DNA from 3 places in the Arthrobacter sp. 05L421 genome. Region 3 is predicted to be linked to each of the others. Evidence: riboswitches for the same ligand, from Rfam matches in the RefSeq annotation. Region 3 holds a riboswitch; each other region holds the start of a gene.
The links. Region 3 has a riboswitch for thiamine pyrophosphate ahead of AC1DKQ_RS16340 (bifunctional hydroxymethylpyrimidine kinase/phosphomethylpyrimidine kinase). Riboswitches for the same ligand answer to the same signal wherever they lie in the genome.

Region 1: it holds a riboswitch for thiamine pyrophosphate, as region 3 does, so the genes downstream of both, AC1DKQ_RS08710 (ECF transporter S component) here and AC1DKQ_RS16340 (bifunctional hydroxymethylpyrimidine kinase/phosphomethylpyrimidine kinase) in region 3, are expected to answer to the same signal.
Region 2: it holds a riboswitch for thiamine pyrophosphate, as region 3 does, so the genes downstream of both, thiO (glycine oxidase ThiO) here and AC1DKQ_RS16340 (bifunctional hydroxymethylpyrimidine kinase/phosphomethylpyrimidine kinase) in region 3, are expected to answer to the same signal.

Annotation. Positions count from the first base shown of each region.
Region 1 covers NZ_JBFTOC010000005.1:130,553-140,072, forward strand. Annotated here, with positions in the region: gene AC1DKQ_RS08695 (UDP-N-acetylglucosamine 1-carboxyvinyltransferase) at 1-1,423, opposite strand, end outside; gene AC1DKQ_RS08700 (energy-coupling factor transporter transmembrane component T family protein) at 1,598-2,401, opposite strand; gene AC1DKQ_RS08705 (ABC transporter ATP-binding protein) at 2,398-4,068, opposite strand; gene AC1DKQ_RS08710 (ECF transporter S component) at 4,100-4,747, opposite strand; TPP riboswitch at 4,814-4,957, opposite strand; gene AC1DKQ_RS08715 (heme-degrading domain-containing protein) at 5,144-5,689, shown strand; gene AC1DKQ_RS08720 (DUF4235 domain-containing protein) at 5,729-5,992, shown strand; gene mnhG (monovalent cation/H(+) antiporter subunit G) at 6,063-6,482, opposite strand; gene AC1DKQ_RS08730 (MrpF/PhaF family protein) at 6,472-6,750, opposite strand; gene AC1DKQ_RS08735 (Na+/H+ antiporter subunit E) at 6,747-7,292, opposite strand; gene AC1DKQ_RS08740 (Na+/H+ antiporter subunit D) at 7,289-8,920, opposite strand; gene AC1DKQ_RS08745 (Na(+)/H(+) antiporter subunit C) at 8,917-9,477, opposite strand; gene AC1DKQ_RS08750 (Na+/H+ antiporter subunit A) at 9,474-9,520, opposite strand, start outside.
Region 2 covers NZ_JBFTOC010000001.1:180,291-189,810, reverse strand. Annotated here, with positions in the region: gene AC1DKQ_RS00815 (RNB domain-containing ribonuclease) at 1-270, opposite strand, end outside; gene AC1DKQ_RS00810 (ferritin-like fold-containing protein) at 312-983, shown strand; gene thiE (thiamine phosphate synthase) at 1,008-1,703, opposite strand; TPP riboswitch at 1,730-1,850, shown strand; gene thiO (glycine oxidase ThiO) at 1,845-3,086, shown strand; gene thiS (sulfur carrier protein ThiS) at 3,083-3,319, shown strand; gene AC1DKQ_RS00790 (thiazole synthase) at 3,325-4,149, shown strand; gene AC1DKQ_RS00785 (4a-hydroxytetrahydrobiopterin dehydratase) at 4,203-4,874, shown strand; gene AC1DKQ_RS00780 (hypothetical protein) at 4,923-5,225, opposite strand; gene AC1DKQ_RS00775 (DUF3107 domain-containing protein) at 5,303-5,527, opposite strand; gene AC1DKQ_RS00770 (TetR/AcrR family transcriptional regulator) at 5,589-6,236, opposite strand; gene moeB (molybdopterin-synthase adenylyltransferase MoeB) at 6,389-7,612, shown strand; gene AC1DKQ_RS00760 (SDR family NAD(P)-dependent oxidoreductase) at 7,696-8,712, shown strand; gene AC1DKQ_RS00755 (glutamyl-tRNA reductase) at 8,780-9,520, opposite strand, start outside.
Region 3 covers NZ_JBFTOC010000015.1:39,093-48,612, reverse strand. Annotated here, with positions in the region: gene AC1DKQ_RS16365 (glutamate-5-semialdehyde dehydrogenase) at 51-1,442, opposite strand; gene proB (glutamate 5-kinase) at 1,469-2,641, opposite strand; gene obgE (GTPase ObgE) at 2,631-4,217, opposite strand; gene rpmA (50S ribosomal protein L27) at 4,335-4,598, opposite strand; gene rplU (50S ribosomal protein L21) at 4,660-4,968, opposite strand; gene AC1DKQ_RS16340 (bifunctional hydroxymethylpyrimidine kinase/phosphomethylpyrimidine kinase) at 5,372-7,057, opposite strand; TPP riboswitch at 7,040-7,137, opposite strand; gene AC1DKQ_RS16335 (Rne/Rng family ribonuclease) at 7,283-9,520, opposite strand, start outside.

The DNA of each region.
Region 1 (9,520 bases), on a different contig from region 3:
CCCCGCGGGCGGCCAGCATGGCCAGCAGCAGGCAGGCTGCGGGGCGGAGGGCCGGCGGGCAGCCCACCTCGGCGGCACGCCACTTGGTGGGGCCGTTGACATAAATCCGGTGGGGATCGAGCAGCTGGACCTGGGCGCCCAGTTTGTTCAGTTCCGTCAGGTAGATGGCCCGGTTCTCGTAGACCCAGTCATGGATCATGGTCTGGCCGTGGGCGTTGGCGGCGATCACCGCGAAGAAGGGCAGGTTGTCGATGTTCAGGCCAGGGAAAGGCATCGGGTGGATTTTGTCCTCCGGCGCCCGCAGTTCCGAGGGCTTGGTGGTGACGTCCACCAGGCGGGTGCGGCCGTTGCGGGCAAAGTATTCCCCGGAGACCTCGAGCCGCTGGCCCATCTGCTCGAGCGTGGCGAGTTCGATTTCCATGAACTCAATCGGGACCCGGCGGATTGTGACTTCCGAGTTCGTCACGATGCCGGCGGTGATGAGGCTCATCGCCTCAATCGGGTCCTCGGACGGGAAGTATTCGACGTCGGCGTCGATCGACGGGCAGCCGGTGATCTCCAGCGTGGTGGTGCCAACCCCCGCGATTTCCACCCCGAGCATCTGCAGGTAGAAGCAGAGATCCTGCACCATGTAGTTGGGGCTGGCGTTGCGGATGATGGTGGTGCCGCGGCGGTGGGCTGCGGCCATGATGGCGTTCTCGGTCACCGTGTCGCCGCGTTCGCTCAGCACGAAGGAGCGGTCATGGGCGTCCGACGGCGGTGCCTGCACCGCGTAGAACCCGGACTTCGCCTCCACGCTCAGGCCGAACTGGCGCAGTGCCTGCATGTGCGGCTGCACGGTGCGCGTGCCAAGGTCGCAGCCGCCGGCGTATGGCAGCCGGTAGGTGTCGGTCTCGTCCAGCAGCGGCCCCAGGAGCATGATGACGCTGCGGGTCCGGCGGGCCGCCTCCACATCCATGGATGCCAGGTCCAGGACCGCGGGGCGGCGGATCTGGAGGTCGTTTGCGTTGAGCCAGGTGCATTCGACGCCGATGCTGGTCAGCACCTCCACGATCCGGTTGACTTCCTCGATCCGGGCCAGCCGGCGCAGGGTGGTGGTGCCGCGGTTGATGAGGCTGGCGCACAACAGCGCGACGCCGGCATTCTTGCTGCTGTTGACGTCCACCGCACCGGCCAGCGTGCGGCCGCCCTCGACCCGGAGGTGGGTCATCTGGGGCCGGCCCACCTTGACGATGCTGTGCCCGACGATCGCCTCCAGCCGCTGGATCATCTTCAGGCTCAGGTTCTGCTTTCCCTGTTCCATCCGGGCGATGGCGCTCTGGCTGGTGCCGAGCTCGGCGGCGAGTTGTCCCTGAGTCCAGCCTTTCGCCCCGCGGGCTTCGCGGAGCAGGAGGCCTACATGTTCAGCAGTCGGTTGAGTCATGTCCCGAAAATATCACGGATGATTTATTAACCCCCGGCATTCCGGCCGGAATGCCGTTAATCTCACAGGGATACCCGCATCATGCGATAACCCGCGCACTGCGGTGCACGGTGGCGCTTGAATCAGTAGTGCCGTCAATGGCTTCGCCAGTGGCGCCGGCGGTTGCGGCGACGCCTACTGGTGCGTGAGGAAGACAAGGTTCCAGGTGCCCGCCACAAGGGCCGCGGCGGCGGCTGCTGCCGCGATGCCGAGCCCGCCCAGCAGCACCCAGGCGTCCAGCCCACTGAAAGTAGACGGCCTGGCCCAGGTCCGCGCGGCGCCGCCGAAGCCGCGGGCCTCCATGGTCACCGCGAGCCGCGAGGCGCTCCGGATCGCCTGCACCAGCAGGCCGAAGCTCTGGCCCAGGGTGGCGCGGAACCGCTGATAGGGGTTACCGCTCGAGCCCACCCCGCGGGCCCGCCGGGCCATGCCGATCGTCTGCCATTGCTCGGTCATGATCCCGACCAGCCGCATGGCGGCCAAGGTGCCCAGGACGAACCGGTGCGGCAGTTTTGCGTTCTGGGCCAGGGCGTCCGCCAGGTCTGTGGGGTCGGTGCAGCTCATCAGCAGCACCGCAGGCAGTGCGATGGCAAGCCCGCGGAGCATGAAGCCGATCCCCAGCTGCAGGGAGCCGGCACTGATGGACCAGATCCCGGCGTCGACCAGCACGGAACCGGCGTCGGGCGCCAGGATGGCGGTGCTCCAGCCGCCCAGCGCCGCCGCGAGGATCAGCGGCCAGCCCCGCTGCCACAGCAGCGCCAAGGTCAGGCCGGCCAGCGGCAGGAGCAGCAGCTCGAAGGCCAGCGCCACCGACGCCGAGACCCAGTCAATGGACAGCGCCAGGACCATGGTGATCAGGGTGACCGCCGTGAACTTGGCGAGCGGGTTGGCGCGGGTCAGCAGCGCATGGTTGCCGCGCAGGCTCAGTGCGTCCCTCATGGCGTGGCCCCTTCCGGCAGCTCAAGTTCCGGGCCCGGAACGGCGGCGGTTTCTCGCGGCCGGAGGCGGAGTTCGGTGCCGCCGAGGACGGCGCTGAATTCGGCGTCGTGCGTCACAGAGACGACGGCGGTGCCGGCGTCGAGGAGCTCGGACAGGAACGACGCGAGTTCGGCCCAGGTGTTGGCATCCTGGCCGAAGGTGGGTTCGTCCAGAACCAGCACCTGCGGGTGCGCCGCCAGCACCGTGGCTACCGAAAGGCGGCGCTTCTCGCCGCCGGAGAGCGTGTAGGGGTTGGCGTCCACGAGATCTGTCAGCCGCAGCCGCTCCAGCAGCTCATCCACGCGGTCTTCGCCGTAGCCGAGGTGGCGGGGGCCGAACATGAGCTCGTCCAGGACCCTGCCCGTGACGAACTGGTGCTCGGGTTCCTGGAACACGGTGCCTATTCTGGCGATCAGCTGCTGGGGCTTCCACCGGTATGGATCGGTTCCGGCGCCGCTGCTGAATCGACCAATGGAGTGGCCAGCAGAGTGACCGCCGGAGTGGCCACCCGCGCCCCCAGCGAGCTCCGGAGCGGCCGAGACCGTCCCGGCAACGGGTCGCAGGAGACCGGCCAGCGTCAGCGCGAGGGTGGACTTCCCCGCGCCGTTCGGTCCGGTGATGGTCAAGGCCTCGCCGGCGCGGACCTGGACCGAAACCCCGGTCTGGACCGGACGCGGCGCGATCGTGCGGAAGCCGTCGCGCAGCCCGGCGCGCCGCGGCCGCTCGCGGGACACCGCGAGCCCGTCGGCCGCGAGCAGGAGCTGCCCGGCGTTACGCGCCGGCAGCCGCGTCCGGGTCGCCGGGACGTAGCCCGGCACCCAGACGCCCGCACCAATGAGCATGTCCCGCGCCTCGGCCAGGACCTGGTCCGGCGGCCCGTCAATGAGTACGGCGGAGTTCAATACCGCGGAGTCCGGGGCGGACCCGGGCTGCAGCACCACAATCCTGTCCACCAGGTCTTTCCAGATCCCCACCCGGTGCTCCACGACCACCAGGGTGGCGCCGGTCTTGTCCAGGCAGCGGCCCACGGCATCCCGGACCTCCAGGACGCCGGCCGGGTCGAGGTTGGCGGTCGGCTCGTCGAGCAGCAGCAGCCCCGGCCGCATCGCGAGGATCCCGGCGAGCGCCAGCCGCTGCTTTTGTCCGCCGGAGAGGGCCGCGGTTGGGTGGTCCAGCGGCAGCCCGCCCAGCCCGACGTCGTCGAGCGCCTCGCGCACGCGCGGCCAGATCTCTGGCGCCGGGACCGCGAGGTTCTCCGCCCCGAAGGCGACGTCGTCGCCGACGCGGGAAAGCACCACCTGGGTTTCCGGGTCCTGCTGCACAAGCCCGGCGCGGCCGCGCTGCGCCCGTGGCGGGGCACCGTCGATCAGCAGGCTTCCGGTCTCGTCGGCGTCGCCAGAGTCGCCCGCTAACCCCGAGGCGCCGGCCGCGCCGTCGCCCAGCACGCCAGCCAGGGCGTGGAGCAGGGTCGATTTGCCGGCGCCAGAGGGCCCCAGCAGAAGCACGCGCTCCCCCGGCCGGATGTCCAGGTCAAGGCCGCTGACCGCGGGTCGGGGCCGTCCGGCATGCCGCCAGCCCCAGCCGCGGGCTGTGACGGCGGCCGGCCGGACGCCTGGTGAAGATCTCATGGGTTCCCTGCAGAATTTAGGATGGGAGGGATCAGGAGAACACGGGTTCCGTGGCAGCCTTGCGGGAGGCAAAGGAGCCCAGCACTCCGGTCTTGGCCAGGCCGCGGGTGGCGAGCCAGGCCAGTCCGCCGGCAATGATTGCGCCCGAGATTGTGGTGAAAACGATGTAGGCGAGCTTGTCCCCGGCTGCGTAGGCGATGTTCCAGCCCCACGGCAGGAAGGAATCGTTCAGGCCGCAGAAGAGGCCCGCGCCGGCTCCGGCGAGCAGGGACACCGGCAGGTTGAACTTCTTGTAGAGGAAGGCCGCGAAGACCAGTTCCGCGCCGAGGCCCTGCAGGATCCCGGAGATCAGTACGGTGGTGCCATACTGCGAACCCATGATGAGCTCGCCCGTGGCCGCGACGGTTTCACAAAAGAGTGCGGCACCCGGTTTGCGGATGATGAGCATGCCCAGCACCGCCGGGATCATCCAGCCGCCGGCGTACAGTCCGCTCAGCGGCGGGTAGAGCGCGTTGACCGGGGCGGAAATCAGGTTCGCGCCCTGGGACCAGGCCCAGAAAATGACGCCGCCGGCAACGGCGATCAACGCGGCCACCACGATGTCCACCACCCGCCAGCTGTAGTCGCGCCGGGCGGATGAACGGCTGGCGGAACCATGCTGTGCTGAAATATCTGTCATGTCGTCCTCCTGAGGAACAGGAGGGGAGGGTGCTCCGGCTGGCCTCGGCTTCCGCCGCCCTCCGCGCACCCTGAGAACTCGACTCCCTTGCGCCGGTACTAACCGGATCAGGTTCGAGGGTCTGCGGCTGTCCGCACTCTCAGCGCCCACCAACGGTTTCCCCGGATATTTCCGGCGATGCCCGGCGGCGGCGCTCCCCTGTCGTAAATTATTTCGCCCTTGTGGGCTGGCTCAGTTTACACCCGGACGGCCGGGTTTTCAGTGGTGTGCCGTCACAATCGGGGGCCGGAAAGGGCCGGCCACCGCGGCCGGGAAAAGCTGCTTGATAGAGTCGACGTGTCGGACACCCGGACCCGCCAGCGGGCGGCCGCGTCACCTACGGGAAGCTGGATTATTTTGCCGCAGACACCAGCCACACACGATCCCTCCGGGGAATACGACCCTGACTCGAGCGAGCCGCAGCCGCCGGGGTCACTGGCGGCGCTCATCGGCCGCGTGCTGGCCGAGATGGATGCGCTCCAGTTCGCCGCGTTCAGCAAGGACGATGCCCTGGACCTCGGCCTCCTCCTGGTCGAGCTGGGCAGGCAACGCTCGCTGCCCATCGCCGTCGACATCACCAAAGGCGAGCAGGTGCTCTTCCATGCCGCACTGGACGGCGCCACGCCGGACAACGAGCGCTGGATCAACGCCAAGAAGCGCACCGCACTGCGGTACGAGGTCCCGTCGCTGCTGGTGGGCCTCCGGGCCCGGGCTGCCGGCGGAAGGATCGAGGACAACGCCTGGTGGGATCAGACGGAGTTCGCCGCCCACGGCGGAGCGTTCCCGATCTACGTGCGCGGCACGGGCGCCGTCGCCGTCGTCACGGTCTCCGGCCTGCCTCAGAAGGCGGACCACGACCTCGTGGTCGAGGCCCTGCGGATGGTCCTGACACCGGAACGCTAGGCTAGGGGAAAGCCGTTCCCGTCCCAAGGAGACCGAAGAATGAACATCGTCATCAAGCTGCTCGGCACCGGCATCAGCCTCTTGGCCGGCTTTGCCGGCACCAAGCTGGTGGACACCATCTGGGAAAAGTCCACGGGCAACAAGCCGCCCACGGGCCACGAGGACGACGTCCCCACCACGCTGCGCTCCGCCCTGACCTTCGCCCTGATCTCCGCATCGGTCAGCGCCATCATCCAGGTGCTCGCCAACCGCGGCACCCAGCGCGCGATCACCCGCTTCGCCAAGACCCAGGACGTCGTCTGACCTGACTCGGCTAGCCGCGGCACCGGCCGCGGCATGGCCGACGACGCTGGCCGCCGCGCCCCGCACGGGCTCAGCGGCCAGCGTCGTCGTCGTCCACTGCGTGGTTGGCTGCCTGCTGCGCGGCTTTCTGGGCGGCTTTCTGGGCAGCTTTCTGGACTACGGCCCCAAGCTCGTCGGAGCTCAGCAGCTCCGGATGCAGGTGCTTGGTCCGGTAGCCGGCCCGGCCCACCATGTGGGCGGACACGGGAACGGTGAGCAGTTGGAAGAGCCAGGCAACCATCAGGACGGGCCACACCCACCAGGTGCGCATCTGCAGGCCAAGGGCCGCCAGCAGCAGGAACAAGCCCAGGACCTGCGGCTTGGTGGCGGCGTGCATCCTGCTCATGAGGTCCGGGAACCGCAACAGCCCGATCGCGGCGCCGAGGGACATGAGCGCGCCGACCACCATGAACACGGCGGAGAGGGCATCGATCACTGTTTCAGGATTCACGGATGCCCTCCCTCCTCTCGGCCACGAAGCGGGCCACGGTGACCGAGCCGACGAAGCCGATGAGGGAAATCGCAACGAGCAGCATCAGGTTGTTGAGGTGCCGGTTGACGGCCATGTCGATGCACAGGGCCGCCCCGAAAATGGCCAGCAGCACGTCGGCGGCGAGCACCCGGTCCAGCAGCGAGGGGCCCCGTCCGATCCGGATGATCGCCCCCGCGGCGGCCAGGGAAAGTACGACGGCGGTCACCGTCAGGACGGTCTGCATCATGCGGGGATCTCCTGTGTCAGGGCGGACAGTTCGTCTTTGGTCCCCATGATCCTGATCAGCCCGGCCTCGGTGTTCCGGACCTCTTTGCGCAGCTTGGCCGCGTCCTGGGCATTGCGGACGTTGATGCCGTGGATGTAGAGCGTGGACGTTGACCTGTCCACCTCCACCACGAGGGATCCCGGAATCAGCGAAAGCACATGCCCGGTGGCCGTGACCAACAGGTCGGAGTGGCTCCGGAGCGGCACGGCGACGATGGCGCTGACCACGTTGGGGCCGCGGACCACGGCGAGGTACAGGACCTGGAGGCTGGCCGCGACCACCTTTCCGAGGAAAATGAGGGCGAAGGGCACGGCTCGGAGGACGTTGAAGCGGCCGCCGAGCTCCACCGGGGGCAGATAGAAGATACGCGCCACGAGCACGGCGATGAGGGCCCCGAAAAGGAGATTGCCCGGGCTGAAGTTCTGCCACAGCGCTCCCCAGACAAAAACAAGCCACACCAGCAGCGGCAGTTCCTGGCGCAGCGAGATCCTTTTCCGGTTCATTTGCCGCCGCCCTGCTGCTGGGTCTGCCCGGGCTGAACCGCCGCAGGCACGGGCGGCACCGGCGCGTCCTCGCCCAGCACAGCCTGGATGTACGGGGACCTGTCCAGCATTTCCTCGGCGGACTGGTCGGCCACCCTGAACAGCGGCCCGGCGAAAACCGTCAGGGCCACGCCAAAGACCACCAGGCCCAGGGTAGAGCCCACCATGGTGCGGGGCAGCAGGGTCACGTTCGTCTTCCCGGCCCGGTCCCCGGTGGCGGAGTCCGCCGGTGCCGCCAGAAGCACCGGATCGGGGTGCTCAGCGTCCTCCGGCTTGCGCCAGAACGCCCGGTTCCAGACCCTCGCGATCGCCAGCAGGGTCAGCAGGCTGGTCAGCACGCCGCCGATCACCAAGGCGTAGGCCAGTGGTGTGCCCAATTCGACGCCTGCCTGAAGCAGCCCCAGCTTGCCCAGGAAACCCGAGAACGGCGGGATTCCGGCCAGGTTCATGGCGGGAACGAAGAACAGGACCCCCAGAACTGGGGAGAGCTTGGCCAGCCCGGCCACACGGTCCATGGATGAGCTGCCGCCGCGGCGTTCAATCAGGCCGGTCACCAGGAACAGGCTGGTCTGGATGGTGATGTGGTGGGCCACGTAGAAGACCGCGGCGCCCAGGCCGGCCACCGTGGACATGGCCAGGCCGAAGACCATGTAGCCGATGTGGCTCACCAGGGTGAAGGACAGGAGTCTCTTGATGTCGCTTTGGGCCAGGGCGCCGAGGATTCCCACCACCATGGTCAGCAGCGCCGCGACCATGAGCGGGGCGTTGAGCGCATCCCCGGGGAACAGCAGTGTCTCCGTGCGGACCATGGCGTAGACGCCCACCTTGGTCAGCAGCCCGGCAAACACCGCGGTGACCGGGGCCGGCGCGGTGGGATAGGAGTCCGGGAGCCAGAAGGACAGCGGGAAGACGGCGGCCTTGATGCCGAAGGCCACCAGCAGCATCACGTGCAGCAGCGTCCGGGTGCCCTGGTCGAGGTCCCCGAGCTTGATGGCGAGGTCCGCCATGTTGATGGTTCCGGTGGCGCCGTAGATCATGGCGATCGCGATCAGGAACAGCACCGAGGACACCACCGAGACCACCACGTAGGTCACGCCGGCCCGGATGCGCGGGCCCGTCCCGCCGAGGGTGATGAGCACGTAGCTGGCCGTCAGCAGGATCTCAAAGCCGACGTAGAGGTTGAAGAGGTCTCCGGAGAGGAAGGCGTTGGACACCCCGGCCACGAGGATCAGGTAGGTCGGGTGGAAGATCGAGACCGGCGCGTCCCGGTCGCCGTCGGCCATACCCTGTCCCGTTGCGTAGATCAGCACCGCAAGGCTCACGGTCGAGGACACAACGAGCATGAGCGAGGAGAACTGGTCCACCACGAGCACGACGCCCCAGGGCGGCATCCAGCCGCCGATGTGCACCGCGGCCGTCCCGCCTTCCCAGACGGAGGCCAGCAGCCAGCATTCCAGCAGCAGGGTCAGGGCCAGGACGGTGATGCTGACCGCGCGCTGGACCCGCGGGTGGTGGATGAGCAGGAAGGTCAGGGCGGCGCCCATGATGGGCAGTACGACGGCGAGCGGGGCAAAGCTGGTGATGTTCACTCTTCGCCTCCTTCCGGTCTGGGGTCAACGTTCAGGGAGCCGGGCTGTTCTTCAGAGGCGGCTTTGTCAGCCCGGATGGGGCGGCCACCGGACATGACCGCGGCGGTATCTGAGGTTCCTCCGCCGTAGGGGCCGGCCATGGCCAGCGGAAATTCTGACGTCTCCACCGGGATGACGGAGTCGTCCTCGGCATCGAAGCTGGGCGTTTCCGCGACGCGGCGGTCCTCGGCGTCGTCCTGGATTTCGTCCTGGCGGGCCAGGACCCAAGTGCGGTAGATGATGCCCAGCATGAACGCCGTCACGGCGAAGGAGATCACGATCGAGGTCAGGATCAGGGCCTGCGGCAGGGGGTCGTTGTAGTCCCCCGCCGGGGTGTCCTTGTCGAAGATCGGCGCCAGCCCGGCGTAGCCGCCGGTGGCGAGGATCAGCAGGTTGGTGGCGTTGGCCAGCAGCATGAGGCCGAGCAGCACCCGGGTGAGGCTGCGCTCAAGGATCAGGTAGATGCCACAGGCGTAGAGGGCGCCCATCACCGTCAGCAGGGTCAGGTTGACGCTCATGTTCTCCCCTTGGAAGTGGTTTCGGCGTCGTCCGCCTCGACGG
Region 2 (9,520 bases), on a different contig from region 3:
GGCGTAGAACACCTTGTAGCCCCCGTTGCTCCGTTCGATGAACAGGGCCTGATCGAGGTCGGTGGACGATGCCGGATCAATGGTCACGAACTCGACGTGCGTCAGGTCCAGGTCCGGCAGCTTGTGCTCGGCCACCGCTGCTTCCGCGTCGCGCAGCACGCCCTCGGGGAACGGACCGGGCAGTTCCAGCGTGGTGCGCAACGCCTTGAGAGCCTCGGCAAGCTGGTTCTGCTGCTCGTGGACACTGGGGGTCAGGCGATGATGTGACACGAAAATCAGGGTAGCCCGATTTCCGCTATTAGTCTTGGATGATGAGCGCAACTGCGGACGATCCTGCCCTCTACAACAGCTTGGTGGCGGATCTGCTGGGGGTCCTGGCGTACGGCGAGCTTTCCGCCTTCGAGCGGCTGTCCTCGAGTGCCCGGTATTCGCCCACGCTGCATGACCGTGCGGTGCTGGGCAGCATGGCGGTGGTCGAGTTCCAGCATTACGAACTGGTCCGCGCCCGGATCGAGCACATGGGCCTGGACACCGAGGCTGTCATGCTGCCGTTCCAGCCGTCGGTGGACCACTTCCACGAGCGCACGCGCCCGGCGGACTGGTATGAGGCGCTCATGAAGGCCTACGTGATCGACACCGTCTCCGCGGACTTTTACCGCGCCGTCGGCCGGTACGTCGACGCCGGGACCCGGGAGCTGATCGGGCAGGTCCGCTCCACCGGCGAGTCCACGGCCGTGCTCCAGGAGCGGCTCAAGGCGGCCCTGGCCGATGATCCCCGGCTGGCGTCGCGCCTGGCGCTGTGGGCCAGGCGCCTGCTGGGCGAGGTCCTGACCCATGCCCAGCGGCTCAGCCTTGAGCACGCGTTCCTCGCCGGGCTCTCGGGCCTGGACGACGCCGGCGCCAGGGAGCTGGTCAGGGGCCTGACGGCCGAACTCGCAGCGAACCACGCCCGCCGGATGGCAGGGCTGGGGCTCGCCGGCTAGGTTCAGTGCAGGCCGGGAACCTGCCTAAGATGCCGCGGCGTCCAGCGCCGCCAGCAGCGCACCTGCGGCGTGGGCCGGATCAGGGGCGTCGGTGACCGCCCGGACCACCACGATCCGCCGGGCGCCGGCCTCGACTACCTGCTCAACGTTGCTGAGGTCGATCCCGCCGATCGCGAACCAGGGCATGACGCCGTCCACCTTGCCGGTTCCCTCAGCGTCCGCCCGGCCGATCGCCTGGGCGGCGTAGCGCACCAGGTCGAGGCCGACGGCGGCGCGTCCCGGTTTGGTGGGCGTCGCCCAGACGGGGCCCACACAGAAGTAGTCGAGCCCTTTGCGGCCGGGCGAGGCAGCAATGGCGGCGTCCACCTGTTTCGGGCTGTGGGTGGACAGGCCGATCACGGCGTCTTTGCCCAGGAAGCCGCGGGCGGCGTCGAGCGAAATGTCCTTCTGGCCGATATGGAACACGGGTGCCCCGGACAAGGACGCGATGTCCGCCCGGTCGTTGACGGCCCACAACCGTCCGTGGCGCTGGGCCGCGGCGTGCAGGACCTCCAGGAGTTCGAGTTCCTCGGCCGCCTCAAGTGTTTTATCGCGCAGCTGGATGATGTCCACACCGCCGGCGAAGGCGGCGTCAACGAAGTCCTCGAAGTCGCCGCGGTCCCTGCGGGCGTCAGTGCACAAGTAGAGGCGGGCGGTGGTGTGGAGGGGGTCCTGGCTCATGGGTCCAGCCTAGTTCCTCTAAACTGGGCGCATACCGCGGGAGCCCGCAGCAGCCAAGTCGCTGCTGCAGGGCTGAGAGGGCGTCAGAGCCGACCGCTTGACCTGATCCGGCTAGTACCGGCGTAGGGAAGGAATTTTTTTATGGGCACACGAGCCGGCCGCGCAGCCGCCGCCGCAAATGACGCCGCCGACGTTGCCGTGATCGGCGGCGGGGTGATTGGCCATGGCATCGCGTTCGAGGCCAGCCGCTCGGGCCGGTCTGTGGTTTTGATCGACGATGCTCCCGGCAGCGGAGCCAGCTGGGCCGCGGCCGGCATGCTGGCCCCCGTCAGCGAGCTGCATTACCAGGAGGAGCAGCTGCTGGAACTGATGCTTGAGTCGTCCCGGCTGTGGCCCGGATTCGCTGCCGGCCTCGACGCCGGCGGCGCGGATTCCCTGGCCGGTACCGGCTACCTGACGACGTCGACCCTCGCGGTCGGGGCCGACGCGGCGGACCGGCGCGCGCTCGCGGACCTGAGGGAGGTCCAGCAGGCCTGCGGCCTCACCGTGGAACCACTGACAGTGCGCGAGGCCCGCAGCCGGGAGCCCCTGCTGAGCCCGGGCATCTCCTGCGCCTTCGACATCCCGGCCGACCACCAGGTGGACCCCCGGCTGCTGCTCACCCGGCTCGCCAGCGTGCTCGGCGCGGAGGGCGGGAGCTTTGTCCGGCGGCGCGCGGCGGGCCTGCTGTGGCAGGACGGCACGGTTGCCGGGGTACGGCTCGCGGGCGGCGGTTCCGTGCGGGCTGCGGAAACGGTAATCGCCAACGGCCTTGGCGCCGCCGGGCTCGAGGACCTGCCCGCCGGGCTGGCGCTGCCGCTGCGGCCTGTCTATGGCGACATCCTCCGGCTTCGCGTGCCCCCGCGTCTGTTGCCGCTGCTCACGGCCACCGTGCGGGGCATGGTGCGCGGGGTCCCGGTGTACATCGTTCCCCGCCAGACCGGCACCGTGGTGATCGGAGCCACCCAGCGTGAGGACGGGCCGTCGGATCCCCATGCGGTTTCTGCCGGCGGCGTCTACCAGCTGCTAAGGGATGCCCAGCAGCTGGTGCCCGCGGTCGCCGAGCTGGAGCTGCTGGAAGCCGCGGCGAGGGCCCGGCCCGGCACGCCGGACAACGCCCCGTTGCTGGGACGGGTCGCCCGCCCGGACGGTGGGGACGTCCCGGGGCTCATCATCGCCACCGGTTTCTTCCGGCACGGCGTCCTGCTGACCCCCGCGGCTGCGGCCGTGTGCCGGCAACTCATGGACGGGACGCCGGACCCGCGCTGGGATGGGTTCCGCCCCGACCGTTTTTCCCGCACCCCGGACACGTCCGGGGACAGCCCCAAGAAGGAAGCAGCATGAACATCAGACTGAACGGAACGGAGCAGAGCGTCGCCGACGGCGCCTCCGTCAGCACTCTCGTCAGCCAGCTCACTGGCCGCAGCATCGGCCCCGACGGCCGGGCTGCCGACGGGGGCAAGCTCGGTGTCGCCGTGGCCCGCAACGCTGAGGTGGTGCCGCGCAGCCAGTGGCACGCCACGGCGCTCGCCGACGGCGACGACGTCGAACTTGTCACGGCAGTCCAGGGAGGATGACCAGCATGATCGAGACAACGTTGGCAGCAACACCAGCCGCACCCGCGGCCGGGGCAGTGGCCGACCCGTTCGTGGTCGACGGCGTGACGCTCGGCTCCCGCCTCATCATGGGCACCGGCGGTGCGCCGAGCCTGGACGGGCTGGGGGCGGCGCTCGTGGCTTCCGGCACCGAGCTGACCACCGTGGCAATGCGCCGCTATTCGCCAGCGGAGACCGGCTCTCTGTTTCAGCTGCTGGAGAATCACCGGATCCGGGTGCTGCCCAACACGGCCGGCTGCTTCACAGCCAGGGACGCCGTTCTCACCGCCGAGCTGGCCCGGGAAGCCCTGGAAACGGACTGGGTCAAGCTCGAAGTCATTGCCGACGAGCACACCTTGCTGCCGGACGCCGTCGAACTCGTAGACGCCACCGAACAGCTCGTGGCGCGCGGCTTCAAGGTCTTCGCCTACACCAACGACGATCCCGTGCTTGCCCTCCGGCTCGAAAACCTCGGCGCGGCGGCCGTGATGCCGCTGGGCGCCCCGATCGGCACCGGCCTGGGCATCCTGAACCCGCACAATATCGAGCTGATCGTCTCGCGGGCGTCCGTGCCCGTGGTGCTGGATGCAGGGATCGGCACAGCCTCGGACGCGGCCCTGGCGATGGAACTGGGCTGCGACGCCGTGCTGCTGGCTACGGCCGTGACCCGGGCGCAGAATCCCGTGCTCATGGGCGAGGCCTTCAAGCATGCCGTCATCGCCGGTAGGCTGGCAAAAAAGGCTGGCAGGATCCCGCGCCGCGAGCACGCGCTGGCGTCCTCGGCGATGGAAGGCCGGGCCGAGTTCCTCTGAGTCCGGCCGCTCCGGTAGGCCGTCTTGTCGGTCAACCAGTGAAGGAGACTGTCATGGCAGCCACGGATGACATCCTCACCCGCCCACAACTCGACGAAGCGCTGGCAGGCCTGCCGGATTGGCGGTACCGCCTCGGCGGGCTGGTGACCGTGTACAAGGCGCCGACGGCGGCCGCGGCACTCGAGCTGATCGCCGCCGTCGGGCGCCTCGCCGAAGAGCAGAACCACCACCCGGACCTGGACTGGCGCTTCAACCGGGTCTTTCTTCGCTACAGTTCCCATGACGTCGGCTCCGAGGTGACGCAGCGGGACGTCAAGGCGGCCGCTGCGGCCAGTGCGGCGGCCGCCGCAGTCGCTGCCACCGCGCAACCGGGGCTGTACCGGACCGTGGAAGTAGCCATCGATTCGGAGAATCCCGCCGGGATTTCGGAGGTCTGGCGGGTCGCCCTCGGTTACCGCAAGGGCAGACTCGGGGATCTCACGGACCCCTACGGCCGCGGCCCTTCGCTCCGGTTCCGGGAAACGACCACCCCAAGGGCCAGCCGCATCCATGTGGACATCCACCGGAGCCAGGCCGAATCCGGGCCCGTACTGGACCAGACCGCGGCTACCGGGGCATTAATCAACCGTGACCACGCACCCCATTGGGTGGTGGTCACGGATGCGCAAGGAAACCGGCTGTGCTTGTGTACCGAGGACGGCCACGGACCGGACCTGCCGGCGTAGGGCACTGCCCTGCCGATGCCCCGCCTGCTGGTGCCCCCGGAGGGGCCGTTAGAGCTTCAGGATTGCGGTGAGCCGCTCGGTGTCCTGCCGGGTCCGGGTCTTGCCCAGGTACACCACGGACGCGATCGAGGCCGCGGTGCCCAGGAGCATCGGCAGGATCCACGGGATCCAGGTCAGGCCTGGCTGGTAGCCAAGTCCGGCCGCAATGAAGATGATCCAGCTCAGCATGCCGACGGTCGCAGCGACTCCCGCCGGGACGCTGACACCGTATTTCGTGTGCCGCTTGTCGTTGGCCCACACGACAAAGCCCGCAGCAACGGTCACGATGGCAACCACAATCAGGGAAAGCATTCAGGACACCTCACGCTGGTGAAGAAAACGACAATGAAGAAACGACAGTGGAGAAACGCCGGGGCTAAACGCTCGGGCTAGAGGGCGCCGAAGCCGACGCGGCGGGCCTCTTCTGCACCGATTTCCACGTAGCCCAGAACGTTGGCGGGGACGATCACCAGGCGGCCCTTGTCGTCCTTCAGCCGCAGTTCGCCGCCCTTGGCGATCGCGTCGCCGACCACCTTGGCGACGGCGTCGGCGTCCTGTGTCGATTCAAGGACAAGTTCGCGGCCAATGTTCTGAATACCAATCTTTACTTCCACAGCAAGGCCTCCCAGCCAATCAACGTCCAAAAAATGTCTAAGGTCAATCTCTATTTGTAGTCTAGGTCTCTTTGGGGAAGCGGGAGATTCCGCGCCAAGCTAAACGGTAGATGAGGTCGCTGGCTACATCGAGATCCAGGTTCCCGGCCGTTTCCAACCAGTACCGGGCGCTCACCTGGGCCATTCCAGCGAGCCCGCGGCCCAGCAGCCGGGCTTCCAGTTCGGGCAGCTTGGTGTCCTCGGCGATGACGCGGGCGACGGCGTCGGCAAAGGTCTTGTTGAATGTTTCCAGCCGTGCACTGACGTCGGGATCGTTGATCAGGTCTGATTCGAAGACCAGCCGGTGCGCCTGGTCGTCGTGGGCAATGAAGCGGAAGTAGGCGCGCATGACCGCCTGGACGCGTTCGTCATTGTCCGTGGTGGAATTCAGGGCGCCAAGCAGCAGATCGATCAGGGTGCTGAGGTGGCTGTCCAGCAATGCCAGGTACAGGTCCCGTTTGGAAGGGAAGTGCTGGTACAGCACCGGCTTGCTGACGTGGGCGGTCTCGGCGATCTCATCCATGGCGGCACCGTGATAGCCGTTCGCCACGAAAACTTCCTGCGCGGCCGCCAACAGCTGCGCCCGGCGTTCGTCACGGGGCAGGCGGGCCGAGCGCTGGCCGCTCCGTGTCTGTCCGGCCGGCGGCTTGCCGGTCTCGTCCCGTTCCACCGGTGCCTGATGAACCACGTCGGCCTTCTTTCCTTTTCACCCCATTGCGCGCAATGGCACTCAACTGCACTTGTACTGAACTACCTTGCACTCAATTACACCTTACGCGCGGGTAATATGACCTGGCGGTATCTTCGGGCATAGATTGAAGTATGGCTTCCAAGTTCACCGCCACCGGCGCCCCCGCAACCCCCCAGACGCAGCTGGATCCGCGGCCCGGGCCGCTGGTTGACCCGGCAGGGGAGCTCAGCCCCGACGAGGTGGAACGCTACTCGCGCCACCTGATCATCCCGGAGATCGGCGCAATCGGTCAGCGGCGCCTCAAGAACGCGAAAGTCCTCGTCATCGGGGCCGGCGGCCTTGGCTCCCCGGCCCTGCTCTATCTCGCCGCTGCCGGGGTCGGCACCCTCGGCATCGTTGACGATGACGACGTCGACCTTAGCAACCTCCAGCGCCAGATCATCCACGGCGTCGCGGATGTGGGCCGGCCCAAAATCGAGTCCGCCCGCGACGCCATTGCGGCCCTGAACCCGCTCGTGGACGTCCGGCTCCACAACGTCCGCCTCGACGCGACCAACGCGCTGGAACTCTTTGCCGGCTACGACCTCATCCTCGACGGCGCCGACAATTTTGCCACCCGCTACCTCGTCAACGACGCCGCTGCCATCCTCCGCAAGCCCTACGTCTGGGGATCGATCTTCCGCTTCGACGGCCAGGTCAGCGTCTTTTGGGAGCAGTTCGGGCCCACCTACCGGGACCTCTACCCGGAGGCGCCGCCGGCCGGATCCGTGCCGTCCTGCGGCGAAGGCGGCGTGTTCGGCATGCTGTGCGCCGCCGTCGGGGCGCTGATGGTGACCGAGGCTGTCAAGCTGATCACCGGCGTCGGCCGGTCCCTGCTGGGCCGGCTGGCCCTCTATGACGCGCTCGGCGGCACCTGGCGCGAGATCAAGGTGGCCCGGGACCCCGAGGCGGTGCGCGTCACTGAGCTTACCGATTACGAGGCATTTTGCGGGATAACCCCGACGGCGGATGCCGGCACCGAGCACACCGTGACGGCGACCCAGCTCGCCACCATGCTGGCCTCACGCAAGGCTGGCCTCAAGGACTTCCACCTCATTGACGTGCGGGAGCAAGGGGAGTACGAGATTGTCCGCATTGACGGGTCGGTGCTGATCCCGCAGGGCCACATCCTTGCCGGGGAGGCGTGGCAGGAACTGCCCCAGGATGCCGAAATTGTCTTCCACTGCAAGGGCGGAACACGTTCCGCCGCCGTCCTGTCCGCAGCCCGAGCCGCCGGGTACGAGCGCGTCAGCCACCTCGAGGGCGGCATTCTCGCCTGGGTCCGGGACGTGGAACCCGGGAAGCCGGTGTACTGAGGCCAACCGCCCAGCCGGCCAGCCGCGCCGCGGCCGCCGAAAAATGCTCCGCCAAGCGGCGCCCTCCTACGAAAGGCCTGGCCATGAGCGAGGAAAATACCCTGACACCCCAGCGCAAGATTGGCTCTGGCTTTGGCCGGGAGTCGACGGCGGCCGAGGTGATTGCCGGCATCGACCTGACGGGGAAGACCGCGATCGTGACGGGCGGCTACTCGGGACTGGGCCTGGAGACCGTGCGGGCACTGGCCTCCGCCGGTGCCGCCGTTGTGGTGCCGGCCCGCCGGCCGGAGCACGCCCGGGACGTCCTCGCAGAGGCCGGGCTGACGGCTACCGAACGCGGCGGAGTCAGCGTTGCCGAAATGGATCTGGCGGACCAGGCCAGCGTGAAGGAGTTCGCCGCCGGCTTCCTGGCGGGCGCGGCGCCCGGCGCAAAACGCAGCCTGGACATCCTGATCAACAACGCCGCCATCATGGCGAGTCCGGAGCGCAGGGTGGGCCCCGGCTGGGAATCGCAGTTCGCCACGAACCACCTGGGTCATTTTGCCCTCACCAACCTGCTGTGGCCCGCGCTTACCGCGGCGCAGGGAGCCCGCGTGGTCTCGCTGTCCTCCACCGGCCACAAGCTCTCGGGGATCCGGTTCGATGACATCAATTTCGACTCCGGCTACGACAAATGGCGCGCCTACGGCCAGGCCAAGACGGCCAACGCGCTCTTCGCCGTCCAGCTCGATGCCCTGGGCCGGGACTTCGGCGTGCGCGCTTTCGCCGTACATCCGGGCGGGATCATGACGGAACTGCAGCGGCACCTGCCGCGCGAAGAGATGATCGCCGCAGGCTGGATGGACGCGGACGGCAAGCTCGACCCGCGCTTCAAGACACCGGCGCAGGGCGCCGCCACTTCGGTCTGGGCCGCGACGGCTCCGGCGCTCGAGGGAATGGGCGGCGTCTACTGCGAGGACTGCGACATCGCCGAAGCCACGGTGCCGGGATCTCCCGAAGCGAGGATCCGGGGCGTGGATGCGCATGCCGTGGACCGCGAGGCTGCCGCGCAGCTGTGGCAGATGTCGGCCGAAATGACCGGAATCAACGCATTCCGCTGATAGACACCGGCAGGCACCGGACGGCGCTGACTACGCGGGGCGGTTACGCCCGGGGGCCTCGGGGCAGTTACGCGGTTTCGCGGATATCGCCCGCGCCGGAGATGTGGTCCCCAGGGTTGCCGATAGCTGCGTTGTGGTCGACGGGGCACGCGGCCACGGAGCCGGCAGCACCTGAGGCCGGTGCACCGGCGGCGGGCTCCACTGTGATGCCGTACAGCGCCTCAAGACCGGCAATGTAGGTCTCCTGCTGTCCGTTGGAGGCCAGTTCGCGCGCCCGGACGGTGGGGATATGCAGGAGTTGTTTCACCATGCGGCGCAGGGCGAATTCGACTTCCTCGGCGGCAGCGGTGCAGCCGTGCCGGGCCCGGACCTTTTCCATCTCCGCGTCCAGGACGTTCATCGTGTGGCGGCGCAAGGCGACTATCGCCGAGTCCACGGACCGCGCCTCGCGCTCCTGCTCAAAGGCGCTGGCGGCCCCGGATACGATGCTGCTGGCCTGCTCGAGCGACTCGGCCTGTTCCTGCGGCGCGGCCAGCCGGACGGATTCGAGCGTGAGCAATTCGACGCCGTCGAGATCGCCCACCGCGGGGTCGAAGTCATGGGTCAGGGCGAGGTCAATCGCGATGAGCGGCTGGGGCGAGTTAGCCCGGATCCGGGCGAGATCGCCCGCTTCGACCCGGCTGTCGGAGCCGCTGCAGCCGATCATGACGTCGGCCCCGGCAACTGCGGCCGGAAGGGTGTCCTCGTCCAGGGCTGTGCCGCCCCGGGTGGCGACAAAGCCGGCGGCGCGGCCGGAGGAGGAATAGAC
Region 3 (9,520 bases):
ACGGCGGAGGTGCCCGCCGTTCCGGTCTTCCGTTCCATGTTACAGCGTTGCTAGCCCCGGATCTGGCCCTCGCCCTGCACGATCCACTTCGTGGTGGTCAGCTCCGTCAGTCCCATGGGGCCTCGGGCATGCAGTTTTTGGGTGGAAATCCCCACCTCGGCGCCGAGGCCGAGCTCGCCGCCGTCGGTAAAGCGGGTGGAGGCGTTCACGATCACGGCGGCCGAATCGACCTCGGCGATGAAGCGCTCGGCGTTGGCGAGGTCGTTGGTCAGGATCGCCTCGGTGTGGCCCGTGGTCCACTTCCGGATGTGGTTGACGGCCTCGTCCAGGCTGTCCACCATGGCCACCGCCAAGTCCAGGTCCATGTATTCAGTGGCCCAGTCTTCCTCCGTGGCCGGAACGGTGGGGATCGACGCGGGCAGCGCGGCGCGGATCCGCTGGTCCACATGGAGGGTGACCCCCGCTGCCCGCAGTGCCGCGGCGACGGCGGGAAGGACTGTGGACTTGGAGTGCACCAGGAGCGTTTCGACGGTGTTGCAGACGCTGGGGCGCTGGGTCTTGGCGTTCAAGAGGATGTCTACGGCCATTTCCTCGCCGGCGGAAGCGTCCAGGTAGATGTGGACGTTTCCCTCACCGGTCTCTATGACCGGTACGGAGGAGTTCGTCACTACGGCCTGGATCAGCTCGCGCCCGCCGCGGGGAATGAGCACGTCCACGCGGCCGCGCGCCCGCATGAGGGCGTTGGCGCCGTCGCGGCCGTACTGGTCCACGGTCTGGACGGCGTCGGCGGGCAGGCCCACCGATTCCAACGCATCCCTCAGGATGGTGATCAGGGCGGCGTTGGTGGCAGCGGCGGCTGATCCGCCGCGCAGGATGACGGCGTTGCCGCTCTTGAGGGCCAGGCCGGCGATGTCGACCGTGACGTTCGGGCGGGCCTCGTAGATCGCGGCCACCACCCCCATGGGCACGTTGATTTGGCGCAGGCGCAGCCCGTTGGGGAGGGTCTGGCCACGCACCACGTTTCCTACGGGATCGGGCAAGGTGGCGAGGTTTTCCAGGGCGGCGGCCAGGGCCGTGATGCGTGACTCGGTCAGCGTCAGGCGGTCCAGCAGGGCAACGCTGGTGCCACCGGACCGGCCGGCCGCGACGTCCTTGACGTTGGCGGCCAGGATCTGGTGCTTGTGTTCCACCAGCGCCTTGCCGATGGCGCGCAGGCCCCGGTCCTTCCAGGCCCGGTTGGCGTGCGCCATCTTGCGGGCGGCGTGGCGTGAGCGGTCGGCGATCGCGTGGACGGCGGCTTCGATGTCCGCTGCCGTGGCCGGCGTTCCAGCCGGATCCGGCTCCCCGGCGTAACCCTGTGCGGGAACGGGAGTGCCAGAGGTGGCGGGCTCAGCCGGGGCGGCGTTGGCGGGCACGGCAGCGGAAGTCAGGGCCTCAGTCATGCTCCCAGTTTAGGCGTCCAGTGGACCTAGACCAGCACCAAGTCGTCAACATGAACAACTTCGCGGTCATATCCGCGGCCCAGCGCCTCGCCCAGTTCCCGCGTGGAGCGGCCCAGCATTTGGGGCAGCTCAGCGGCGGAATAGTTGACCAGCCCGCGGGCGATCAATGTGTTGTCGACAGACACCATCTCCACGGCGTCGCCGGCCTCGAAGTGGCCCTTCACCGCGGCGATCCCGGCCGGCAACAGCGAGGTGCGGCGGTCGCGGACGGCCTTGACCGCACCGTCGTCGAGCACCAGAGTGCCCTGCACCGACGCGAGGTGGGCCAGCCACAGAAGCCGGATCGGCTTGCGCGCACCATTGACGGAGAACCAGGTGCCCACGTCCTCGCCGGCCAGTGCGGCAGCCGCATTGGGCGTGGAGGTGACCAAGGCATGGATGCCGGAACCGGCGGCCATGCTGGCGGCTTCGACCTTGGTGGCCATGCCGCCCGTGCCCACGCCGGCCTTGCCGGTACTGCCAATCGACACGCCATCGAGGTCGTGGGGGCCGGAGACGTGCGCAATCCGTTTGGCGCCGTGCGAAGGCGGGCCGTCGTACAGGGAGTCGACGTCGGAGAGCAGCAGGAGTGCGTCGGCGCGGACCAGGTGGGCCACCAGGGCCGCGAGCCGGTCGTTGTCGCCAAAGCGGATTTCGTGGGTGGCCACGGTGTCGTTTTCGTTGACCACGGGGACGACGCCGAGGTTCATTAGCCGGTTCAGCGCGCGGAACGCGTTGGTGTGCTGGCTGCGGCGCACGAGGTCTTCCGCGGTCAGCAGCACCTGGCTGACGGTGACCCCGTGTGCCCCGAAGGCATGGGTGTACCGGGCCATCAGCAGGCCCTGGCCCACACTGGCTGCGGCCTGCTGCGTGGCGAGGTCCCGGGGACGCTTCTCAAGTCCCAGTGGGGCGAGCCCGGCGGCGATGGCGCCGGAGGACACCAGAATGATCTCCGTGCCGGCGTTGCGCTTGTGCGCCAGGGCGTCGGCGAGGGCGGTCAGGGCCTCTTCGGAGATCCCGCCCTTGATGGACGTCAGCGAGGACGAGCCCACCTTGACGACAATCCGGCGCGCCCCGGACAGCGCGGTGCGGTCCGGGGCGTTGAGGGTCTGGGCCTTGAGGGGCTGCGACCGGTGCTCGATGACGGTCTTACTCGTCATCTGTTGCGCCCAGTCCACTCTCCTTGAGCGGCCGCGCCCGGCGTCCGCTGACGGACTCGGTCCAGATGCCGGCCTTGCGTTCTGCTTCGAGTTCAGCGCGGGCGGCGGCCTTGGCGTCGCGGCGTTCCTGCTGTTCGTCGCGCTTCTGGCCACGCGTCGGGCGGTCGCCGATGTCGGCGAAGCGCACGTCGGTGCCGCGCGGCGAGGCGAGCAGCTCGGCGCCGGCCATCATGGTCGGCTCCCAGTCGAAGACGACGCCGTCGTCCTCGCCGATGACCACCGTGTCGCCCGGCACGGCACCCTGCTTGAACAGTTCGTTTTCCACGCCGAGCTTGGCCAGGCGGTCTGCGAGGTAGCCGATGGCTTCCTCGTTGGTGAAGTCGGTCTGCTTGACCCAGCGCACGGGCTTGTCGCCAAGGACGCGGAAGAGCGGCTCGAGGTTCTTCTCTTCGCGGCGGATTGTGAAGCCGCTCTCGTTGACGGCGCGGGGGCGCAGCACGGGGGCCGCCACCTTCGGCGGGGCCGCGGCGACGGCGTCACGGGCGGCCTGGACGATTTCGGCCATGGCGAAGCCGAGCTGGCGGAGGCCTTCGTGGCTTGTCGCGGAGATTTCGAAGACCTTGTAGCCGCGGGATTCCAGTTCGGGGCGGACGAACTCGGCCATGTCCTTGCCGTCGGGCAGGTCCACCTTGTTCAGGGCCACCAGGCGGGGGCGGTGGTTCAGCGGAACCACTTCGCCGTCGGATCCGCTGTAGCTCAAGTCCACGGCGTACTTCTCCAGCTCGGCCTCGATGATGGCGAGGTCGGAGAGCGGATCGCGGTCGGATTCGAGCGTGCCGCAGTCCAGGACGTGGACCAGGGCGGCGCAGCGTTCGACGTGGCGCAGGAAGTGGTGGCCGAGGCCCTTGCCTTCGCTGGCGCCTTCGATCAGGCCGGGAACGTCGGCGATGGTGAAGCGGACTTCACCGGCCTGGACGACGCCCAGGTTCGGGATGAGGGTGGTGAAGGGGTAGTCGGCGATCTTGGGCCGGGCGGCCGACATGGCGGCGATCAGGCTGGATTTGCCGGCGGAGGGGAAGCCGACCAGGGCGATGTCCGCGATGGACTTCAGTTCCAGGACGACGTCGCTGGATTCGCCCTCGATGCCGAGCAGCGCGAAGCCGGGGGCCCGGCGCTTCTGGGAGGACAGGGACGCGTTGCCGAGGCCTCCGATGCCGCCGGCGGCGGCGATGTATTCGTCGCCTTCGGCCACGAGGTCGGCGATGACTTCGCCGGACTTGGACTTCACCACGGTGCCCACGGGCACCGGAAGGATCAAGGTTTCGCCGTTCTTGCCGCCGCGCCAGTCGCCCATGCCGGGGCCGCCGTTGGTGGCGTGCCGGTGGGGCGCGTGGTGGTAGTCGAGCAAGGTGGTGGTCTGGGGGTCGACGCGCAGGATGACGTCGCCGCCGTTGCCGCCGTTGCCGCCGTCGGGACCGCCGAGGGGCTTGAACTTCTCGCGGTGAACGGAGACACAGCCGTGGCCGCCGGTACCGCCGGATACGTGCAGTACTACCCGGTCTACAAAGCTCGCCACGTGGATCTCCTCAGTGCTGTTCCCCGGACCCACAAAGGGGCCCAAGATGATTGTAATGCGGTTAAAACACCGGTGGAGCGGACCTAATGGCCCGCCCCACCGATTTAGAACTTATTGCTACTCTGCAGCTGCAGCAGCCACGATGTTCACAACGCGGCGACCACGGCGGGTGCCGAACTCGACAGCACCGGGGGCCAGTGCGAACAGGGTGTCATCGCCGCCGCGGCCGACGCCGGCGCCCGGGTGGAAGTGGGTGCCACGCTGGCGGACGATGATCTCGCCTGCGGAAACTACCTGGCCACCGAAGCGCTTGACGCCAAGGTACTGGGCGTTGGAGTCACGACCGTTGCGAGTGGAACTCGCGCCTTTTTTATGTGCCATTTGGAATGCCTGCCTTCAAAAATTCTGGGGAATCTGCTGGAACCTGAACGGTAACGAAGAGTTACTTGATACCGGTGATCTTGACCTTGGTCAATTCCTGACGGTGACCCTGGCGCTTCTTGTAACCGGTCTTGTTCTTGAACTTCTGGATGACGATCTTCGGACCACGAAGGTCTTCGAGGATCTCAGCCGTAACCGTTACCTTGGCCAGGTCCGCAGCGGCAGACGTGACTTTGTCACCGTCCACCAGGAGCAGTGCGGGCAACTCAAAGGTGCTGCCGGCTCCACCGGGGACGCGGTTCAGGGTAACGAAGTCTCCAACGGAAACCTTCTCTTGGCGGCCGCCTGCGCGGACAATCGCGTACACCACTGGGGAACTCACTTCTCTCGACGTTTATTACTAGATTTGCGTGCGGAACCTGGAACCAAATTTTATGGACCGGTTCACGCTGTGCCTCAACGCCGGTGGGTTCCCCGGGGGAACCCATGAGCTACCCCCGGAACAAATCCACTTGGAATTCCAAGCAGGCTGTTCACAGGGTCGTAACCCAAGTGTTGGCGTAAGCACCGAAGATCTAGAATACGCTAATTTTGCCTTCGGCCGCAAATGAGGCTGGTTCCGGCGGATAGTCCGTGATAGGCGCCACAACGTCTTGAAGCAAAGATCATGTCAATGTTCTTGACCTTGATCTCGACCGTCTAGATGCTGTGATTCCGCAACGACTTCCGGAACCGTGCCCCACTATCGTACCGGCTGTGCGCGGCAGGTTGTGTCAGGCGTACAGCCGCGGCGCGTCGAAGAAGGCCACTTCGTACCCCGATGACTGGCGGAAAGCCAGTGCCATGGCCTCCCGCTCGCTCCCGGATGCCCGTCTTGCCGCAGTGTCCGTGTACGCGATGGCCTGCCGGGTGGCGGCGGCGAAGTCCTCATCGGCGTACGTCCGCAGCCAGTCGGCGTACGGGTGTGCCACGGAGGCGCCGCCGGCCAGGAACTCTCGGTGCAGGGTGGAACCGACCTCGGCGTAGAGCCAGAAGCACGGCAGGGCTGCCGCCACGAGGACCCCGTAGCTGCCGGACACCGAGGCGGCCAGCAGGTGGTCCACGTAGGACTTCGTCACTGGGCCCAGGGTGGGCGCCGTGGGGCGGGTGCTAAGCCAGGACCGGTGCAGCTCGGACTCGACCTCCAGGCAGGTCTGCGCCGAACGGGCCCAGAACAGCTGTTCGGCCTCGGTGGGGGCGATCGCGGCAGCTCGGGCCAGGACCCGGGAGTAGCCGTTGAGGTAGATGGCGTCCTGGGCGAGGTAGTAGGCGAACTCGTGCTCGGGCAGGGTTCCGTCGGCCAGTCCGCGGATGAAGTCCAGGGCGTAGATGGCGTCAAGATCGCCAGAAGCCCCTTCGCGCAGGGCTGCGGCGAACTCGCCTTCGGCCGGACCGTGTACGTGGCTTGCCTGGCTGACCTGGCCGTGCTGGCCGTTCGCGAGGTGCTGCACGTGGTGGAAGTGGTGGACCGGGCCGTTCCCGGAACCGACGTCCAGGACCGCGGCTTCACGGAGCGCACCCAGCAGCCACGGCTTCACCTCCCGCAACGCCGCTTCCCAGTCCCCCACCCGGGCCTGCACGGTGGCCATGGCCGAGGACAGGGAGCAGCCGGTGCCGTGGCTGTTGCGCGTGGCGATCCGCTCCCCCGGCACCACCACCGTTTCGGTGCCGAGCAGGCCACCGGTGTTGACCAGCGCATCCGGGCAGCCGCCGTCGGCGCCGTTCCCGCCCTGCGCGACGTCGCCGTCATCGCAGTCAGGGCCGGGCCCGTTCCCGGGTTGTCCGCCCTGGAGATGACCGCCCTTGACCAGCACAGTGGTGCCGGTCAGGGCGGCCAGCCGCTTGCCCTGGGCCAGGGCCTCGGCCCAGTCGGCCGCGGCGGGCTCTTTGAGCAGGATAGCGAGTTCGGCCAGGTTCGGCGTGATGAGGTCCGCCAGCGGCAGGAGGGCCTGCAGGGCGGCCTCGGCCGACTCCTGGAGCAGCCGGTCGCCGCTGGTGGCGACCATTACCGGGTCCAGGACGACGACGGCGGGCCGCACCTTCTCCAGCCAGACGCGGACGGCGTGGATCACTGCGGCGTCGCCGAGCATGCCGATCTTGACGGCATCGATGCCGATGTCGTCGCTGATGGCGTCCAGCTGGGCGGTGAGGAACGCGGCCGGGGGCACGTGGACGGCGCGCACGCCCTGGGTATTTTGTGCTGTCAGGGCCGTGATGGCGGCCATGCCGTAGCCGCCGTTGGCTGCGATGCTCTTCAGGTCGGCCTGGATCCCGGCCCCGCCGGACGGGTCGGAGCCGGCGATGGCGAGCACGCGGGGAATGCGCAGCGGCGCGGACGGGGACGGCGGTGAGGACTGGGGGAGCAGAAACTCGCTGGGCGGAAACTCGGACGGATTCGATCTCGCGGACAAGTCAGACATCCCTTCGCCGGTGCTAACCGGACAGGTTCAACGGGTCTGGATCTCAGCCGGCCCGATGCGCGGCACCCCGTGTCAGTGTCCCAGCCTAGCCGTTGCCGCCGGGCTGGCCCGTTAACGCAGCAGCGGGCCCGGGCCGGAGCGGACGTATGTTACGCCCGCTCGGGCCCGGGCCCGCAGCCCGACCGGTCGAAGTGACCGGCCGGGGAAGCGATGAGTCGCGGAGGACTAGAGCTCCGACGCCGGTACGCCGACGCCGAGGATGATCGGCTCGTTACCGGCCGGGACGGAGGCCGGCCTGGCCGCTGCGGGTGCCTTGGCCTCGTGAACAGATCCTGCCGCTGCAGGCCGTGTGGCCTCGCGGTGCTCCACGGAGGTCTCGTTCGCAGCGCCCTGGGCGCGGCTGGCGCTCCGGTTGCGGCGCCCGCGACGGCCACGGGTGGTGGTGTCCGCTGCCCGTGAAGCCGGAGCCTCCGCAGCGCGCACGGTTGCGGGCGCCTCGGGTGCTTCGGTGGCCGGGGCCTGCAACTCGTCCTGCCTAGCGGCCTGCTTGCCGGCCTCGGCGTCGCCCAGGTTGGCGAAGGCCTCGGTCAGCAGGTCCAGGGTCAGGGCCGGTTCCGGCGCGTCCTCGGCGTGCTCGACGAAGGGCAGGGCCACCTGTTCGCCGCCGAACGTCAGCACGGTCGCGGGGCGTCCGGCTGCCTCTTCCGCGGCAGCAAGCTGTGTGACGGCGTCGACGGCGGCCTGGCGGGCCCCGGCGTCGCTGGCAGCGGCTGCCTCACCGTCGTGCAGATGCGCGGCGTGCGCAGCGGCGGCGATGTTCGCCAGAGCGGCACGGGTGGCTTCAGCCTTGGCGTGGCGTTCGGCCTCGGTGGGCTCGGCGTGGACGGCGGCGGGCGTGGCCGGAGCGGTCTCCGGGCCCTGGGCTCCCCTGCCGCGGCGACGGCTCTTGCGCTCCGTACGGGCAACCGGCTGAGCCTCGGTGCGCGGCACGTAGTGCTCCGCGGCAACCGTGTTGGCGCGGCGGTGTTCCACGGGCTCGTCGTGCGTGACGATGCCGCGGCCCGCGCAGGTTTCGCACTGTTCGCCAAAGACCTCCAGCAGCCCGGTGCCCATCCGCTTGCGGGTCATCTGCACGAGGCCCAGCGAGGTCACCTCGGCCACCTGGTGCTTGGTCCGGTCCCGGCCCAGGCACTCCACCATGCGGCGCAGCACGAGGTCGCGGTTGGATTCGAGCACCATGTCGATGAAGTCGATCACGATGATGCCGCCAATGTCGCGCAGGCGCAGCTGCCGGACCACTTCCTCGGCGGCTTCCAGGTTGTTCTTGGTGACGGTTTCCTCGAGGTTGCCGCCGGAGCCGGTGAACTTGCCGGTGTTGACGTCCACCACGGTCATGGCTTCGGTGCGGTCGATCACGAGGGAGCCGCCGGAGGGCAGGAAGACCTTCCGGTCCAGGGCCTTGTGGATCTGCTCGTCGATGCGCCAGGCAGCGAAGATGTCCGTATCCTTGGTCCACTTCTCGAGCCGGCCCACGAGGTCCGGTGCCACGTAGGTGACGTAGGCCTCGATGGTGTCCCAGGCTTCCTCGCCGGAGACGATCAGCTTGGAGAAGTCCTCGTTGAAGACGTCGCGGACCACCTTGATGGTCAGGTCAGGTTCGCCGTAGAGCAGCTCGGGAGCGAGGATCTTGGTGGACGTCGACTGGCTCTCGATGCCCTCCCACTGTGCGCGGAGGCGGTTGATGTCGTGCGTCAGCTCTTCCTCGGAGGCACCCTCGGCCGCGGTGCGGACAATGACGCCCGCGTCCTCGGGCAGGCGGTCCTTGAGGATGCGCTTGAGGCGGTTGCGTTCGACGTCGGGCAGCTTGCGGGAGATGCCGGTCATGGAACCGCCGGGCACGTACACGAGGTAGCGGCCGGGCAGCGAGATCTGGCTGGTGAGGCGGGCGCCCTTGTGGCCGACCGGGTCCTTGGTGACCTGGACCAGCACGGAATCGCCGGACTTCAGCGCGTTCTCGATCCGGCGCTGCTTGCCCTCGAGGTTGACGGACTCCCAGTTCACTTCGCCGGCGTAGAGCACGGCGTTGCGGCCGCGGCCGATGTCCACGAATGCGGCTTCCATGGAGGGCAGCACGTTCTGGACCTTGCCCAGGTAGACGTTGCCGATCAGGGAATCCTGCTGGGTCTTGGACACGAAGTGCTCGGCCAGGACGCCGTCTTCGAGGACACCGATCTGGATTCTGTCGTCGCGCTGGCGGACGATCATCTGGCGGTCCACGGACTCGCGGCGGGCCAGGAACTCGGCCTCGGTGATGACGGTGCGGCGGCGGCCGGTGTCGCGGGATTCGCGGCGGCGCTGCTTCTTGGCTTCCAGGCGGGTGGAGCCCTTGACGGACGTGACGCGGTTGTTGACCGGCGCCTCGGCCATGGCCCGGGGCGCCCGGACGCGGGTCACCGTGTTGGG